Regions from separate parts of the Streptomyces sp. NPDC058051 genome, predicted to be linked through region 1. Evidence: riboswitches for the same ligand, from Rfam matches in the RefSeq annotation. Region 1 holds a riboswitch; each other region holds the start of a gene.
The links. Region 1 has a riboswitch for cobalamin ahead of ACFVUT_RS08285 (cobalamin biosynthesis protein). Riboswitches for the same ligand answer to the same signal wherever they lie in the genome.

Region 1 (5,999 bases):
ACGGCGTCGGCAAGGACGGTTCTGGCCTGGCGGGCCAGTTCCGCCCTGGGAGGAGTGCCCTCCGGGGGGCGGGGAGCCGGCCTGGTGCGCCGGGTGGTCACGGCCTTGCGAGCGGTGGCGAGGGGTCGCGGGCGGACAAGTCGCAGCCTGGAGTCGCGCGGGGTACGGGACGTCACGGGAGCAGTCTTGCCCCTGACGGCCCGAAAGCCCAAACGGAACCCGAATTCGCGGTGGAGGGAGTGGTGGCACGGGCCCGGCACCAATCGGCCGATCCCTCGCATCAGGTCACATCAGGGGCGTGAGGAAGCGGCGCAGGGCCTCTTCGTAGTGGACCGGGTCGGCGTTCCACATCGCCGCGTGCGGAGCCTGCGGGACGGTGTGCAGGGCCACCAGGTCGGGCCGGCGGGCGGCGAGGTCGCGGGACGGCTGCCAGGGGGCCAGGGTGTCGTCGGGTCCGTGGAAGATCAGGGTCGGGGCACGCAGCGACGGTGCGAGGGAGCCGTCCAGGAGCCGGGCGCCGCGCAGCCCGGTCTGCCCCTGGGCGGCACGGACGGCGAGCGGCAGCAGGGCGGCCGGGATGCCGCGGGCCGTGGCCAGGGCGCGCATCGTGGTGGCCCAGTCCAGCACCGGCGAGTCGAGGACGAGGCCGCAGATCCGGCTGCGGAGTGCCGAGTTGACGGCCGCGTGCAGTGCCATCGAGGCGCCGGTGGACCAGCCGTACAGGACGACCTTCTCGGCGCCGTACCGCACCGCGAAGCGAATCGCCGCGTCCAGGTCGCGCCATTCGGACTCACCGAGGTGGGCGAGGCCGTCCGGGGAGCGCGGCGCTCCGGGGTCGCCGCGGTAGGCCGGGTCGAGCACGGGCAGGCGCAGACCGTGCAGGAACTCCATGACGTTCATGGGGTGTTCCCTGGTCGTGCCGAGGCCGTGCACGGTGATGACCCAGGTGTCGCGGGGGCCGGGCAGGAACCAGGCGGGCAGGGTGCCGAGTTCGCCGGGGATCTCGACCTCCTCGTACGTGAGGCCGAGGGCCGACGAGGGGTCGCCGCTGTGCAGTTGCGGGGTGACGCGGACCTTGGCGCCGGGCTCCAGGGTGCCGCTGCTGACGCGTTCCAGTCTGCGGACGACGGTGTCGGGGGCGTGGTGGGCGTGTGCGATCACCGGGCCGACGACGGCGTGGACGTCGTCGCCCACCAGTCCGTACGTACCGGGCCGCAGGGCGGTGAAGGAGCGGGTCAGGGTGACCTGCCCGGCGGCCGTGGCGTGCACGGTGAGTCCGCGGTCGGCGGGGAGCGGTCGTCCGGAGGGCGCCCTGAGGGCGGCGTGGCTGGCGTACCGGCCGGCCGCGACCGCCGCTGCCGCACCGCCGCCGAGGACCGTGGTGACGGCTGCTGCCGTGATGGTTGCCGGGCGCACCGCTCCAGTCTCCCGGGGTGCACCGCACCCTGCCAGCGGACGGGGGCCGTCCGGTGTCAGCCCGGTTGTCCGTATCCCTTCAGCGCCTCCCGCACGTCGCTCAGCTGGGCCGGGGAGAGCAGATGGGGCGAGCGGCCGGGCACGGAGCTCGCGGTGAGCCAGAGCCGGCAGAGCCATTCCAGCTGGGCGGTCCTGTCGTACGCCTCGTCCAGGGTCGCTCCGTAGGTCACGGTTCCGTGGTTCTGGAGCAGGCAGCCGGTGCGGTCCCGCAGGGCGGCGAGCATGTTCCCGGCCAGTTCCTCCGTCCCGTAGCGCGCATAGGCCGCGACCCGGACGGGGCCGCCCAGCAGGGCGGCGGCGTAGTGGACCGCGGGGACCTCGGGGACCAGGGTGGAGACGGCCGTGGCATGCACCGCGTGGGTGTGGACGACGGCAACCGCCTCGCTGTTCCGGTAGACCGCGAGGTGGAGCGGGAGTTCGCTGGTGGGGGCCAGCTCGCCGAGGACGCGGTTGCCGTCCAGGTCGACGCCGACGGCGTCCCCGGGACCGAGCCGGTCGTACGGCACTCCGCTCGGGGTGACCAGGACCGTCGCACCGACGCGTGCCGACACGTTTCCGGAGGTCCCGACGACGAGGCCGTCCGCCGCCGTCCTGCGGGCGGTGGCGACGACAGCGTCCCAGGCCCGTTCGATCGCGTCCCCTCGGTCATCACTCATACGAGGATCCTGTCAGCCCGGGAGGCGAACGGGCATGCGATCGGCCGGGAAGGTCACAACCCGGTGACGTTCACAAAAGGTGCGCCAGGGGGTGGATCGGGCCCGGTGGGGCTCCGTGCGCGGACCGCGCCGCGCCGCGGAGATCAGGAAGAGGAATCCGGTCCCGACAGGAGACACCACAGCGCCCTTCCCAGTTCATCTTCCGTTCACTCAGGTTGCCTACGGTCCACTTGCCAATGACGTCGAACGATTGCCTGGGTAAATGGAACACATCACGCTGCTTCTCGCGATTGTGATCGTGACAGCTCTAGTGTTCGATTTCACGAACGGTTTCCATGACACCGCCAACGCGATGGCGACCACCATCTCGACCGGCGCACTCAAACCGAAGACAGCGGTGGCCATGTCCGCCGTTCTCAACCTCGTCGGCGCGTTCCTCTCGGTGGAGGTCGCCAAGACGATCTCCGGCGGGATCGTCAACGAGAACGGGCTGCGGACAGAAGTGATCTTCGCGGCACTCGTCGGCGCCATCCTGTGGAATCTGCTGACCTGGCTGGTCGGCCTTCCGTCCAGTTCCTCGCACGCCCTGTTCGGCGGCCTGATCGGCGCCGCGGTGATGTCGGCGGGCTGGTCCTCCGTCAACGGCGGCACCGTCGTCACCAAGGTGCTGCTCCCGGCGCTCGCCGCGCCGATCGTCGCCGGTCTGGCCGCGCTGCTGGCGACCAGGCTGACGTACCGGATCGGCGGGAAGATCCGCAACGACGCCCAGGAGAAGGCCACCGCCAAGGGCTACCGCGCCGGTCAGATCGCCTCGGCCGGACTGGTCTCCCTCGCCCACGGCACCAACGACGCGCAGAAGACCATGGGCATCATCACCCTGGCCCTGGTCACCGGCGGCGTCCTGCACCCCGGCTCCAACCCGCCGGTCTGGGTCATCGTCGCGGCCGGTACGGCCATCGCGCTCGGCACCTACCTGGGCGGCTGGCGCATCATCCGCACCATGGGCAGCGGCCTCACCGACCTCAAACCGCCGCAGGGCTTCGCCGCCCAGACCAGCGCGGCCACGGTCATCCTGGCCTCCTCGCACCTCGGCTTCTCGCTCTCCACCACGCAGTCCTGCTCCGGTGCCGTGATGGGCGCGGGGCTCGGCCGCCGGGGCGGCGTGGTCCGCTGGTCCACCGCCACCCGGATGTTCGTCGCCTGGGGTCTGACCCTGCCGGCCGCGGGACTGGTCGGCGCCGGTGCCGAGTTCCTCACCAAGCAGGGCACGTGGGGTGTCGTCGTCGTCGCGGCGCTGCTGCTCGCGGGCTCCGGGGCGATATGGCTCGTGTCGCGTCGCAAGCCGGTCGGCCACGGCGACGTCGCACCCGCCGCCGACGGAGCCGAACCCGCGGGCGTCGTCACCACGGCCATCGCCGCCGTCAGCCCGCCGCCCACCGGCGCCCAGGCGGCCGCCCAGGATCTCAAGACCACCATTCCGGCTCCGGCCGCGACCTCCCAGGACCCGGCGCGACCCGCCACCGTCTAGGTCGGCCGCCCCGGCAGACCGGCTAAGGAATCAGCATGAAAATCGACTGGGCAGCCCTCGGCTCCGTCTTCGGCGTCTCCCTCGTCGTCACCGTCGCGCTGGTGGGTCTCTTCACCCTGGGCATCGTCGGTCTCTCCAAGCAGCCCGAACCGGCGGCGCAGGGCGGCTCCGGCGGCTCGCTGCTGCTGGCCCGCGCGGGCGCGTACGTCTGCTTCGCGCTGTGCGCGACGGCGGTCGCGTACGGGATCTATCTGATCGTCGCCTGACCTCCGTCAAGGCATCCCCCTTCTCCGCACGCTCCCGACGGGCCGGACCCACGACATGGGTCCGGTCCTTCGGCATGGGTCCGGCCCTTCGGCGTTGTGGCTCCGGCCCGATGTGGGGCACAGCACACCGCACCGCCGCAGGTCAACGGCAAGTTGACGGACGTTCGCGGAGCGTGGTGGACTGCCGGAGCCAATTACGGCGACAGCAGAGGAAGCCGGTGCGAATCCGGCGCGGTCCCGCCACTGTCACCGGGGAGCAGTCCCCCACACCGGAAGTCACGGCACGCGCGAGCGGGCTGGAAGGCCGGGGGAACTGCGGATCCGGGAGCCAGGAGACTCTCGTCGCCCGTCACGTCGATCCAGGGCGCGGACCCTGAGTGAGGACATATCGCCATGCCTGGCTGCCGTGCGTCCGTTGCTTCGATGCTCTCGACGAGAGCCGCCTGTACGAGGACCCTTCGAGGCGTGAGCGCCGGTTGAGCCATGCGTGCCGATCGCGTTTTCGCGTACGGCGCCACGGCCGGTCTGATCGGCGACCTGCTGTTCGGTGATCCCCGCAGGGGACACCCGGTCGCCGCCTTCGGGCGGGCCGCGGCGGGCGTCGAGCACCGTCTCTGGCGCGACCACCGCGGGTGGGGCGCGCTGCACACGCTCGTCTGCGCCGGAGGCGCCGCGGGGAGTGCCGTGCTGGTCACCCGTGCCCTGCGCCGTCATCCCGCCGCCTCGGTCGCCCTGACCGCGGCCGCCACCTGGTCCGTCGTCGGTGGTACCTCCCTGGGGCGTGAGGCCCGCACGATCGGGGCCGCGCTGGCCGCCGATGACCTCGCGTCGGCCCGCGAGCGCCTGCCGCACCTGTGCGGGCGCGACCCGCAGTCCCTCGACGGACCGCAGATCGCCCGCGCCGTGGTGGAGTCCGTGGCCGAGAACACCTCGGACGCCGTGGTCGGCGCCCTGGTGTGGGGCGCGCTGGCCGGCGTGCCCGGACTCGTCGGCTTCCGGGCCGCCAACACCCTCGACGCCATGGTCGGCCACAAGTCGCCCCGCCACCGGCGCTACGGCTGGGCCTCGGCCCGCCTCGACGACCTCGCGGGCTGGCCCGGTGCCCGGCTCACCGCCCTGCTGGCCGTGGCCGCCGGCGGGCGGCCACGGGGCGCGGTGCGGGCCTGGCGGGCCGACGCGGCCAAGCACCCGAGTCCCAACGCGGGACCGGTGGAGGCGTCGTTCGCGGGCGCGCTCGGCGTACGGCTCGGCGGAACCCTCGCCTACGGAGGCCGGATCGAGCACCGCCCCGTCCTCAACGGGGAGACGGGCCGGGCGGTGGAGACCGAGGACATCGAACGCGCGGTGCGGCTCTCGCGCCGGGTGAGCGTGCTCGCCCTCGGCGTGTGTGTGGTGGGGCGACTGGGTGCCGGCCTCGCCGCACGGCGCATCGCGGGACGACGGAACGCGGGCCTGCCCGCCGAAGCCCTTCGGGCCGCGGGACGACGGACCGCAGGACGGAGACGGACATGAGCGGCGGGCTGCTGGTCGCCGGAACCACCTCGGACGCCGGCAAGAGCGTCGTCACGGCGGGCATCTGCCGCTGGCTCGTACGCCGGGGCGTGAAAGTGGCGCCCTTCAAGGCGCAGAACATGTCGCTGAACTCGTTCGTCACCCGCGAGGGTGCCGAGATCGGGCGCGCCCAGGCGATGCAGGCCCAGGCCGCCCGGGTCGAGCCGACCGCGCTGATGAACCCGGTGCTGCTCAAGCCCGGTGGCGACCGCTCCAGCCAGGTCGTGCTGATGGGCAGACCGGTGGGCGAGATGAGCGCGCGCGGCTACCACGGCGGCAGGCAGGAGGCGCTCCTCGGCACGGTCGTGGACTGCCTGGAGCGGCTTCGGGCCACGTACGACGCGGTGATCTGCGAGGGCGCGGGCAGCCCGGCCGAGATCAACCTGCGGCGCACGGACATCGTGAACATGGGCATCGCACGGGCGGCGCGCTTCCCCGTGGTGGTCGTCGGCGACATCGACCGCGGCGGCGTCTTCGCCTCGTTCTTCGGTACGACGGCGCTGCTCGACGCCGAGGACCAGG
Region 2 (5,999 bases), on a different contig from region 1:
GCAGAATCAGGGCGTGCCCGGATGGACGCGCCGCAGTCCGCGCGCCGGTCCCGCTCCTATTCCTCCGGTGGGAAGACGACCTCCCCGGAGCCGGTCAGTGTGATCGTGATCGCCTCGACGGGGCACCCTTCGGCCGCGGCGAGGACCTTCTCGTTGGCGTCGGTCTCGGGGGCTGCCGGGTGGGACTGCCGGGCGGAGTCCAGCGCGAATCCGCCCGGTGCGTGGTTCACGCACATCCCGGAGCCGATGCAGACGCGGCGGTCGACCTCCACTGCCCAGCGGTCCCCCATCACGCCCCCTCGTATCCGGCCGGCAGATGGATCATCTTGTGCTCGAAGTACTCGGCGTATCCCTCGGGGCCGAACTCCCGTCCCAGGCCCGAGTTCTTGTAGCCGCCGAACGGGCCGAGCATGTCGAGGCTGAAGGTGTTCACGCTGTACGTGCCCGTCCTGACCCGGCGGGCGATGTCGACGCCGTGCGCGGTGTCGGCGGTCCAGACGCTGCCGCTGAGGCCGTAGTCGGAGTCGTTGGCGATGCGTACCGCCTCGTCCTCGTCGCCGTACGGCAGGAGGCAGATGACGGGGCCGAAGATCTCCTCGCGGGCGATGCGCATGGAGTTGTCGACGTCACCGAAGAGGGTCGGCTCGACGTACCAGCCCCGTTCCTGGGAGGCCGGACGGCCGCCGCCGGTCAGGATCTTGGCGCCTTCGTCCTGGCCGATCCGGATGTAGTCGAGCGACCGCTGCTGCTGGCGCCGCGCGACGAGCGGGCCGAGTTCGGTGGCGGGGTCGAGCGGGTCGCCGACCTTCAGCGCACCCGCGGCGGCGGCGAACGCCTCGGCCATCTCGTCGTAGCGGGAGCGCGGCACGAGGATGCGGGTCTGGGCGACGCAGGCCTGGCCGTTGATCATCCAGGCGAAGGGGACGATGCCCGCGACGGCCGTGTCCAGATCGGCGTCCGGGAGGATCACGGCGGCGGACTTGCCGCCCAGCTCCAGCGTGACCCGGGTGAGGTTGCGGGAGGCGACCTCCATCACCCGTCGCCCCGCGGCGACGGACCCGGTGAACGACACCTTGTCGACGCCGGGATGCCCGACCAGGTACTCGCTGACCTCGCGGTCGGCCGGCAGGATCGACAACACCCCTTCCGGCAGCCCCGCCTCCGCGGCGATCTCCGCCAGGACGTAGGCGTCGAGCGGGGATTCGGGCGAGACCTTGAGGACGGCGGAGCAGCCGGCCAGCAGCGCGGGCGCGAGCTTGGCGGCGGCGGTGAACTGCGGAACGTTCCACGGCACCACGGCCGCGACCACCCCGACGGGCTCCCGGCGCACCAGCAGCGGCCCGAGCACCCCGTCGCGCCGCTCCTCGTACGGGAAACCGCGGGCGACGGTGATCGCCGCGTCCCACACCATCATCGCCGCGAGGGCCTGCACCATCACGCCGGACGTGTACGGGGTGCCGTTCTCCGAGCTGATGATCCGGGCGATCTCCTCGTACCGCACGGCGAACGCGTCCTTGATCCGGGTGATCACCTCGATCCGCTCGTCCACGGTCATCCGTGGCCAGGGCCCCTCGTCGAAGGCCCGCCGGGCGGCGGCGACGGCCCGGTCCACGTCCGCCGCGCAGGCGTGCGGCACCCGGCCGATCACCTGTTCGGTGTGGGGCGACACGACCTCGATGACGTCCCGGCCCAGCGGATCGACCAACTCCCCGCCGATGAACAGTTTTCCGTGTTCGACAAGCTCGGTCATGGCTGCTGCCTCCCGCGACCCGGCACGTTACCTGACTCCGTGTCAGAACTGATACCAGTTCCAGTTCCAGGAGTCCACGGCCGCGACGGGCCCGCCCGCGCCGACGACACACCGGTTCCACCCGCCGGACGGCCACGAGGGCATCGGGGCCGAACAGTTGGCCGACCGGGGGGTCAACTGGAACAAGTTCTCGTTACAGTGGGCGCGGTGCACCGCACAGCCGTACGTCCGGTACGCCGACCAGGTCGCGCGGAGCGATGTCGTGCGGAGCGATGCCGCGCGGAGAGAGGGGGAGCCCATGACGCAGGTGACCGATCACGGCGGGGGCGTGCACAGCATCAAGGTCCCCATCCCGGACAACCCGCTCGGGCACACCCTGGTGCACGTACTCGACACCGGTCGCGGCCCGGTCCTGATCGACACGGGCTGGGACGATCCGGAGGCGTGGGACACGCTCACCGCCGGGCTCACCGCCGTCGGTACGGGGGTCGGCGACATCCACGGTGTGGTCATCACCCACCACCACCCCGACCACCACGGCCTGTCCGGGCAGGTGCGCGAGGCGTCCGGGGCCTGGATCGCCATGCACGCCGCCGACACCGCGATCGTGCGCCGGACCCACGAGTCCCGGCCGGACACCTGGTCGGCGTACCTCGCGGCGAAGCTCACCGCGGTCGGTGCGCCCGAGGAGCATCTCGCGCCGTTGCGGGCGGCCATGGCCGGCGGCCGGATGCGCACCCTGCCCGGGCTGCGGGCCGCGGTTCCGGACCGGGAGATCGTCCCCGGTGAGCTGCTCGATCTGGCGGGGCGCGCGCTGCGGGCCGTCTGGACGCCGGGGCACACGCCCGGCCACGTCTGCCTCCACCTGGAGGAGGAGCATCCGGGAGATCTTCCCGGCCGGGGCCGGCTCTTCTCCGGCGATCACCTGCTGCCCGGAATCAGCCCGCACATCGGTCTCTACGAAGACCCCGACGACGCCACGGTCACCGATCCGCTCGGCGACTACCTCGATTCCCTGGAGCGCGTCGGGCGGCTCGGGGCCGCCGAGGTGCTGCCCGCCCACCAGTACGCGTTCACGGATGCCGCGGGGCGCGTGCGGGAACTGCTGCACCACCACGAGGAGCGGCTGACCGGGCTGCTCGGACTGCTGGTCACCCCCCTGACGCCGTGGGAGCTGGCCGAGCGGATGGAGTGGAACCGGCCCTGGGCGCAGATCCCGCACGGCTCGCGGAACATCGCCGTCTCGGAGGCCGAGGCGCATCTGCGGCGGCTGGTGAAGCTGGGCCGCGCGGAGGCGGTGGCGGGGAGCGACCCGGTGACGTACATCGCGGCGTGACGGACCACCGAACGACCCGGTGACGTACATCGCGGCGTGACGGACCACCGGCGGGGCACCGGGGTCGGGGGTGTGACCGCCTCCACCCGGGCGCTCCGGCCCCGACCGGTAGAGTGTGCGGGTCGTCATCATGCCCGTCCAGGGGGAAGCCGGTGCGAATCCGGCACTGACCACGCAGCCGTGAGCCGTCGTCGCAGACGGTGAGTCGGAATGCCCTGCCTGCGGTTGTGACCGGCTCGCACCACCGGAACCCCGGTGGTCGGCACCGTCGAGGTATACGGAGCCGGAGCCTGGTGCGTGAGCGTGCCTGTGCCCGGTTCCCCGCGCAGGAGAGGCCCCGCCCGCCATGACCGTACGCCGCAGCGCAGCAGCGCTCGCCGCCACCGCCACCGTGCTCTGTGCGGCCACTGCTCCGGCCGCGGTCGCGGCACCGTCCCCGTCGCCCTCGCCGTCCGCCGCGTCGCCCTCCGGGCTGTACGGCACGAAGGACCCCACGTACGACGGCGTCTGGCGGCAGTCACTGGCCCTCCTCGCCCAGCGGATCGAGGGCGTCACGCCCGCGACGAAGTCGGTGGACTGGCTGATCGCCCAGCAGTGCGCCGACGGCGCGTACGCCTCGTACCGGCCGGACGTCTCCCAGCCGTGCACCGGGAAGACGGTGCTGGACACCAATGCCACCGCGGTCGCCGTCCAGGCGCTCGTCGAGGTGGGCGGCCACCGGGAGACCGTGAACGACTCGGTGCGCCGGCTGAAGGCCGTACAGAACGAGGACGGCGGCTGGGGCTACACCGCGGGCGCGCCCAGTGACGCCAACTCCACCTCGCTGGTGATCGGCGCCCTCGCCCGGCAGGGGCAGCGGCTCGGGGACATCACGACGCACGGCGGCAAGACGCCCTACGCCCCGCTGCTCGCGCTCGCGATCCCGTGCGGCGGCAAGGACGGCGGCGCCTTCGCCTACCAGCCCGACAAGGCCGGCAAGCTCGCGGCCAACGCGGACGCCACCGCCGCCGCCGTGCTCGGCACCATGGGCAAGGCCCTGGCCGTCGGGGACAACGCCGCGACCAAGGCGCCCACCTGCCACCCGGGCACCGGCCTCACGCCCGAGCAGGCCGCCCAGAACGGCGCCCACTACCTCGCGAACGCCCTCGCCGCGAACGGCCATCTGGACCTGGCACCGATGCCCGGCGCCGACGACTCCACCCCGCAGCCCGACTTCGGCAACACCGCGGACGCGGTCGTCGCCCTGTCCGCGGCGGGCCACCAGGACAAGGCCGCCGGGGCCGTGGCCTGGCTGAAGAAGAACTCCGGGTCCTGGGCGGAGGAGAACGGTCCCGCCGCCTACGCGCAACTGGTCCTGGCCGCACACGCGGCCGGTGCCGACGCCCGCGACTTCGGTGGCGTGAACCTCGTCGACCGGCTGAACGCGACCGGTCCCGTCCCCGCGGCCGTCACCACACCCGACCCGTCCGCCGACACCGGCTACGTGCCCACCGAGAAGGACCAGGTCCACAGCGGGGACGATGTGATCGGCGGCGTGTGGTGGTACGTCGGTATCGGCCTCGTCGTCGGCGCGGGCGCCGGTTTCCTGATCAGCGGCCGCCGGAAGAGCCAGCAGCTGTGAGGCGGGCAGGAAGGGCCGCCGCTCTCCTGGTGGTCCTCGGCGCCGTCCTGGCCGTGCTCGGCACGGGGACGGCCCAGGCGGCCGGGTACCGGTACTGGTCGTTCTGGGAGGGCTCCGGCACGGACTGGACGTACGCCACGCAGGGCCCGTCCCTGGTCCGGCCGGACGACGGCGCGGTGCAGGGCTTCCGGTTCTCGGTGAGCGAGGACTCCCAGGATTCCGCGAATCCGCGCAGCTCCCCGGACTTCGCGGAGATCTGCGCGGACACCCCGGCCGAGGACGGCACCAAGCGGGTCGCGCTGGTCATCGACCCGGGCACCGCGGCGGACGCCCCGGCCGGCGAGACTCCGCCCGCGCTGCGCACCGCGTGCGCGCGGGTCGCCCCGGACGCGAGCACCGCGGAAGCGCTCGCGTCGGTGGCCAAGCCGCTGCGCTACAGCAGCGACGCCCTCCTCTGCGCCATATCCGGCTACCCGGCCTCGGGCTGCGGCGAGCAGGTCTCGGGGGACGGCGGGCAGGCGCCCGCCGCGTCCGCGCCCCCGGCAGCCTCGGACTCCTCGGACGCCTCCGCCGCCTCGGACAGCTCGGACAGCTCGGGCGGCGGACCGTCCGCCGGAGTGCTGGTCGGGGTCGGCGCCGTTCTCCTCCTCGGCATCGCCGCCGTCGCGCAGGCCCGCCGCCGCCGCGGATGACCGCCCCGGCCACGGGCGTCACCGGCACCGCGCGGTCGCGCCGCCCGCTGCGCGCCCCCGGGGCGACCCGGAGCAACGCCCTGCCCGCCGGGGCCTGGTGGCTGTGGGCCCTCGGCCTCGCCACCGCGGCGTCCCGGACCACCAACCCACTGCTGCTCGGGCTGCTGGTGGGGGTGGCGGGCTATGTGGTCGCGGCGCGCCGGACGGACGCGCCGTGGGCCCGTTCGTACGGGGCGTTCATCAGGATCGGGCTCTTCGTCATCGGTGTGCGGCTGCTCTTCTCCGTCTTCCTCGGTTCGCCGATCCCCGGGACGCACCCGGTGTTCACCCTCCCCGAAGTGCCGCTGCCCGACTGGGCGAAGGGTGTCAGGATCGGCGGCCGGGTCACCGCCGAGCAGCTGGTCTTCGCCCTGTACGACGGGGCGAAGCTGGCCGCGCTGCTGATCTGCGTCGGCGCGGCGAACTCGCTCGCCAACCCGGCCCGGCTGCTGAAGTCGCTGCCGGGTGCGCTGTACGAGGTGGGGGTCGCCGTCGTCGTCGCGATGACGTTCGCGCCGAACATGGTCGCCGATGTGGTGCGGCTGCGCACCGCGCGGCGGC
Region 3 (5,999 bases), on a different contig from region 1:
CAGGTAGATCGGCTCGGCCTTGCCCTTCTTCTTGATGGCGTCGAGGTCCTTGAAGAACTCGTCACGCGTCTTCGGGGTGTCCGTGATGCCGGCGTCGGACCAGACCTTCTTGTTGTAGATGACGACACGGTTGGCGAAGTACCACGGGGCCGCGTACTGCTTGCCGTCGAAGACCGAGGACTCGTTGAGGGACTCGGTCCAGTCGCCGCCGATCTCCTTCTTGAGGTCGCTGAGGTCGGAGAGGCCACCGGTGGCCGCGTAGGCGGGGGTCTGGGTGTTGCCGACCTCGATGACGTCCGGCGGGGTCGACTCGGAGAGCGCGGTGGTGATCTTCTGCTGGATGCCGTCCCACTTCTGGGTCTCGAACTTCAGCGTGGCGCCGGTCTTCTTCTCGAAGGCCGCGGTGAGGTCCTTGGTCCAGCCGGGAGGCGTGGAGCCGTCCATGGCCCAGACCGTGAGGGTCTCACCCTTGTAGCTGTCCGGACCCGTCTTCTTGCTACTGTCGCTGCCGCCGTCGTCCGACCCGCACGCCGCAAGGCCGATCATCATGCCCGCGACGCCGACCGCCGCGATGAGCTTGCGCTTCACGCCAAACCCTCCTCAGGGATACTGCAACCCCGCCCACCGCGAAGACATTCGACGAGTACTGCTGGGGCTGGACCTGGTCTTTAATGGTTTAGACCAGTACCGGGAGCTTGGCCTAGACCTTTAGGGGTGTCAAGGGTGTATAAGAAGTGCACTCGCGTCCGTTATAGGACCGACACCTAAGGGAGGGCGACGAGCCGTGGCCGGACCGTGCCACCATGTGAACGCGACAGACGGAGGAGCCGGTGACGGCAGCAACGCAAGCGTCGGGAAGGCGGGCCATGAGCGCCGACGGGGGCAGCACGGGGAACGAGTCGGGCACGGCCACGCGGACGGCGCGCGTCCCGAAGTACTACCGGCTGAAGCGGCACCTCCTCGACATGACGGACACCATGCCCCCGGGCACCCCGGTGCCGCCCGAGCGGACCCTGGCCGCCGATTTCGACACCTCGCGCACGACCGTGCGCCAGGCGCTCCAGGAGCTGGTCGTCGAGGGCCGGCTGGAGCGCATCCAGGGCAAGGGCACCTTCGTCGCCAAGCCGAAGGTCTCGCAGGCCCTGCAACTGACCTCGTACACCGAGGACATGCGCGCCCAGGGACTGGAACCGACGTCCCAGTTGCTGGACATCGGTTACGTCACGGCGGACGACACCCTCGCCGGGCTGCTCGACATCACGGCCGGCGGGCGGGTGCTGCGGATCGAGCGGCTGCGGCTCGCCAGCGGGGAGCCGATGGCGATCGAGACCACGCACCTTTCGGCCAAACGCTTCCCGGCGCTGCGCCGGTCGCTGGTGAAGTACACCTCGCTCTACACCGCCCTGGCGGAGGTGTACGACGTCCGGCTGGCCGAGGCCGAGGAGACCATCGAGACCTCGCTCGCCACCCCGCGCGAGGCCGCTCTGCTCGGTACGGATGTGGGCCTGCCGATGCTGATGCTGTCCCGGCACTCGCTCGACGGGCGGGGCGAGCCGGTGGAGTGGGTGCGGTCGGTCTACCGGGGCGACCGGTACAAGTTCGTGGCACGCCTGAAGCGGCCGACGGACTGAGCCACGGCGCGGCGGCCGGCCCTGCCCGGCCCCTCTCCGCACGACCGTCGCGGCCCTCGTGGGATCTTCCCCACGGGGGCCGTTCGCATGCCCCGGTACGGACCGGAGTCCGCACGGCTGACGACATTCCGAACATACGCACCCACCACAGGACCGTTTCCGGAACGCAATACGGACAGGGGGTGACGCTGAACGGGAACCTCCCCTAGATTTCCTGCGCATTACACCAGGTGATCAGCGAGGGGACGGAGTCACCGTATGCCGGCAGATCCAGAAGGAAAACCACCCGTCATCACGCCCGTGCGCGTCGTCATCGCCCTCTGCCTCGTCGCGCCGTTCGTGGCGATGCTCTGGGTGAGTTCCTACGCCAAGGTGGATCCGACCTTCATCGGAATCCCTTTCTTCTACTGGTACCAGATGCTCTGGGTGCTGATCTCCACCGCACTCACGATGACCGCGTACAAGCTGTGGCAGCGTGACCAGCGCGCCCGCAAGGGGGGTGCGTCGGCATGAAGGACGGCGTGAACGGCGTCGCTCTCGGCGTCTTCATCTTCTTCTTCGTGGCCGTCACGGTCATGGGCTTCCTGGCGGCGCGCTGGCGGAAGGCCGAGAACGAGGCGAGCCTCGACGAATGGGGCCTGGGCGGACGGTCGTTCGGAACCTGGGTCACCTGGTTCCTGCTCGGCGGCGACCTGTACACCGCGTATACCTTCGTCGCCGTTCCCGCGGCGATCTACGCGGCGGGCGCGGCCGGCTTCTTCGCGGTGCCCTACACGATCCTCGTGTACCCGCTGATCTTCACCTTCCTGCCGCGGCTGTGGTCGGTCTCGCACAAGCACGGGTACGTGACCACCTCGGACTTCGTCCGGGGGCGCTTCGGTTCGAAGGGGCTCTCGCTGGCGGTCGCCATCACCGGCATCCTCGCCACGATGCCGTACATCGCGCTCCAACTCGTCGGCATCCAGGCGGTGCTGGACGTGATGGGCGTCGGCGGTGGCGAGAACACCCACTGGTTCATCAAGGACCTGCCGCTGCTGATCGCGTTCGCGGTGCTCGCCGCGTACACCTACTCGTCCGGGCTGCGGGCACCCGCGCTGATCGCGTTCGTCAAGGACGGACTGATCTACCTGGTCATCACGGTGGCGATCATCTACATCCCGATCAAGCTCGGTGGCTTCGACGACATCTTCGCCAAGGCCGGCGAGGCGTTCGCGCAGAAGAATCCGGACACCGGCGCGCCACGCGGTGCCCTCGCACCGGGCGAGGCGGGCCAATGGGGTTACGCCACCCTGGCGTTGGGTTCGGCCCTGGCCCTCTTCATGTATCCGCACTCGATCACGGCGACGCTCTCCAGCCGTAGCCGCAACGTGATCCGGCGCAACACCACGATCCTGCCGCTGTACTCGCTGATGCTCGGCCTGCTGGCCCTGCTCGGGTTCATGGCGATCGCCGCCGGAATCAAGGTGGAGAACGGGCAGTTGGCCATTCCGCAGCTGTTCGAGACCATGTTCCCGGACTGGTTCGCGGGCGTCGCGTTCGCGGCCATCGGCATCGGCGCGCTGGTGCCCGCGGCGATCATGTCGATCGCCGCGGCGAATCTCTTCACCCGCAACATCTACAAGGACTTCCTGAAGCCGGACGCGACCCCGGAGCAGGAGACCAAGGTCTCCAAGCTGGTGTCGCTGCTGGTGAAGGTGGGCGCGCTCGCCTTCGTCCTCACCATGGACAAGACGGTCGCGATCAACTTCCAGCTGCTCGGCGGGATCTGGATCCTCCAGACGATGCCGGCCCTGGTCGGCGGCCTGTTCACCCGCTGGTTCCACCGCTGGGCACTGCTCGCGGGCTGGGCGGTCGGCATGGTGTACGGGACGGTGGCCGCGTACGGCATCCATAGTCCGACCCAGGAGCATTTCGGCGGCTCGTCGAAGAAGATCCCGGGCATCGACGAGATCGGCTACATCGGCCTGACCGCGTTCGTACTGAACGTGGTGGTGACGGTGGCCCTCACCTTCGTCCTGAACGCCCTGAAGGCGCCCGCCGGGGTGGACGAGACCTCCCCGGCCGACTACACGGCCGACGCGGGCGACAAGGGCGTCCAGGTGGAGCTCCCGCCGGCCACGGCAGGAGCTCCGGGCAGCGGCCACTGACAGCCGCCACCCGGACCGCGTCGACGGCCCGTCGCACCCCTCCCACAGGGGGCGCGACGGGCCGTCCGTCGTATCCGGGGACATCCGGGAGGGTGCACGGCTCGTTCCACCGGCCCTTCCTGCCGCCCCATCCGGTCGCACGGCTCGTTCCACCGCCCCTGCCTGCCGCCCCATCCGGTCGCACGGCTCGTTCCACCGGCCCTGCCTGCCGCCCCATCCCGGATGACGTGACACAACATGTGGGGGCTGCTCCATCCAGCGGCCCCCACATGTATGCTCATGCTCGCTGTCGCCGCAGGGGAATCCGGTGCGAATCCGGAACTGTCCCGCAACGGTGTACCCGGTGTGCTTTTGCGCACCCTCAGGAAGTCCGAGGACCTGCCGACGGCGCATCCGGCTCGACCGAACCGGATGCCAGACGTCCGGGCCTCGCGGATGGGCCGGCGGACGCCGTGACGGAGTGCTGCCCCGAACCGGGCCTGCCGCCGTCCCGGCGACCCCGTTCCCCCGCCGGCCCCGAGCCGAGCGAGGGAGAGCACCACGTGACCATCGCGCCAGCCGATCCGGCTTCAGTCGCCGTGTCCGAAGCGGCCGAGTCCGAGGCAACCGCACACGACGGTCCGGGGACCGCGCTGCTGCGGACCCTGACGGACCTCACCGCCGATCTGCCCGACACCGACCCCGGCCGCGTCGCCGCCGCCGCGCTGCGCGGCCGCAACGCCCGGTCGGACGAGGCCGAGTTGCGCTCGCTGGCCACGGAGTCCGCCGCGGGGCTGATCTCCGAGGACCCCGCCTACTCCCGGCTCGCCGCCAGGCTGTTGACCCGCACCATCGCGGACGAGGCGTCCGGCCAGGGCGCGGTCTCCTTCTCCGCCTCCGTCGCCGTCGGGCACCGCCAGGGCCTGATCGCGGACCGTACCGCCGCGTTCGTCGCACGGCACGCTGCCGCGCTCGACGCCCTGGTGGAGCGTTCGCTCGCCGACGGCGCCGACGACCGGTTCGGCTACTTCGGGCTGCGGACCCTGTACAGCCGCTATCTGCTGCGCCACCCGCACACCCGCCAGGTCGTCGAGACGCCGCAGCACTTCATGCTGCGCGTCGCCTCCGGGCTCGCCGAGAACGAGTCGGAGCAGGCCCTGGACGACGTCGCGTCGCTGTACGGGCTGATGAGCCGGCTCGACTACCTGCCGTCCTCCCCGACCCTGTTCAACTCCGGCACCCGGCACCCGCAGATGTCCTCCTGCTACCTGCTGGACTCCCCGCTCGACGAACTCGACTCGATCTACGACCGTTACCACCAGGTGGCGCGGCTCTCGAAGCACGCGGGCGGTATCGGCCTCTCGTACTCCCGGATCCGCGCCCGCGGTTCGCTGATCCGCGGCACCAACGGGCACTCCAACGGCATCGTGCCGTTCCTGAAGACGCTCGACGCCTCCGTGGCCGCCGTCAACCAGGGTGGCCGCCGCAAGGGCGCCGCCGCCGTCTACCTGGAGACCTGGCACGCGGACATCGAGGAGTTCCTGGAGCTGCGCGACAACACGGGTGAGGACCAGCGGCGTACGCACAATCTCAACCTGGCGCACTGGATCCCGGACGAGTTCATGCGCCGGGTCGACGCGGACGGCGACTGGTCGCTGTTCTCGCCCGCCGATGTGCCCGAACTGGTCGACCTGTGGGGAGACGCGTTCGACACCGCGTACCGGGCCGCCGAGGCCGAGGGGCTGGCCCTCAAGTCGCTGCCCGCCCGTGAGCTGTACGGCCGCATGATGCGCACCCTCGCGCAGACCGGTCAGGGCTGGATGACCTTCAAGGACGCCTCCAACCGGACCGCGAACCAGACCGCCGAGCCGGGCCGCGTCGTCCACTCGTCGAACCTGTGCACCGAGATCCTCGAAGTCACCGACGACGGCGAGACGGCCGTCTGCAACCTGGGTTCCGTCAACCTCGGCGCGTTCGTCGCCGGCGGCTCGCTCGACTGGGAGCGGCTGGACGCCACCGTCCGCACCGCCGTGACCTTCCTCGACCGCGTCGTCGACATCAACTTCTACCCGACGGAGCAGGCCGGCCGCTCGAACGCCCGGTGGCGCCCCGTCGGCCTGGGCGCGATGGGCCTGCAGGACGTCTTCTTCCAGCTCCGCCTGCCGTTCGACTCCCCCGAGGCCCGCGCGCTCTCCACGAAGATCTCCGAACGGATCATGCTCGCCGCCTACGAGGCGTCCTG

Region 2: another riboswitch for cobalamin. It lies ahead of ACFVUT_RS25940 (prenyltransferase/squalene oxidase repeat-containing protein); the one in region 1 lies ahead of ACFVUT_RS08285 (cobalamin biosynthesis protein).
Region 3: another riboswitch for cobalamin. It lies ahead of ACFVUT_RS06935 (ribonucleoside-diphosphate reductase subunit alpha); the one in region 1 lies ahead of ACFVUT_RS08285 (cobalamin biosynthesis protein).

The regions. Positions count from the first base shown of each region.
Region 1 is NZ_JBHVRW010000004.1:60,837-66,835, forward strand. It holds gene ACFVUT_RS08260 (hypothetical protein) at 1-101, opposite strand, end outside; gene ACFVUT_RS08265 (alpha/beta hydrolase) at 286-1,416, opposite strand; gene ACFVUT_RS08270 (class II aldolase/adducin family protein) at 1,473-2,132, opposite strand; gene ACFVUT_RS08275 (anion permease) at 2,395-3,660, shown strand; gene ACFVUT_RS08280 (hypothetical protein) at 3,696-3,926, shown strand; cobalamin riboswitch at 4,134-4,265, shown strand; gene ACFVUT_RS08285 (cobalamin biosynthesis protein) at 4,410-5,438, shown strand; gene ACFVUT_RS08290 (cobyric acid synthase) at 5,435-5,999, shown strand, end outside.
Region 2 is NZ_JBHVRW010000018.1:115,797-121,795, reverse strand. It holds gene ACFVUT_RS25955 (ferredoxin) at 57-290, opposite strand; gene ACFVUT_RS25950 (aldehyde dehydrogenase) at 290-1,750, opposite strand; gene ACFVUT_RS25945 (MBL fold metallo-hydrolase) at 2,049-3,086, shown strand; cobalamin riboswitch at 3,189-3,324, shown strand; gene ACFVUT_RS25940 (prenyltransferase/squalene oxidase repeat-containing protein) at 3,433-4,707, shown strand; gene ACFVUT_RS25935 (SCO2322 family protein) at 4,704-5,399, shown strand; gene ACFVUT_RS25930 (energy-coupling factor transporter transmembrane component T) at 5,396-5,999, shown strand, end outside.
Region 3 is NZ_JBHVRW010000003.1:288,617-294,615, forward strand. It holds gene ACFVUT_RS06915 (extracellular solute-binding protein) at 1-588, opposite strand, end outside; gene ACFVUT_RS06920 (GntR family transcriptional regulator) at 867-1,631, shown strand; gene ACFVUT_RS06925 (DUF3311 domain-containing protein) at 1,890-2,144, shown strand; gene mctP (monocarboxylate uptake permease MctP) at 2,141-3,778, shown strand; cobalamin riboswitch at 4,045-4,179, shown strand; gene ACFVUT_RS06935 (ribonucleoside-diphosphate reductase subunit alpha) at 4,321-5,999, shown strand, end outside.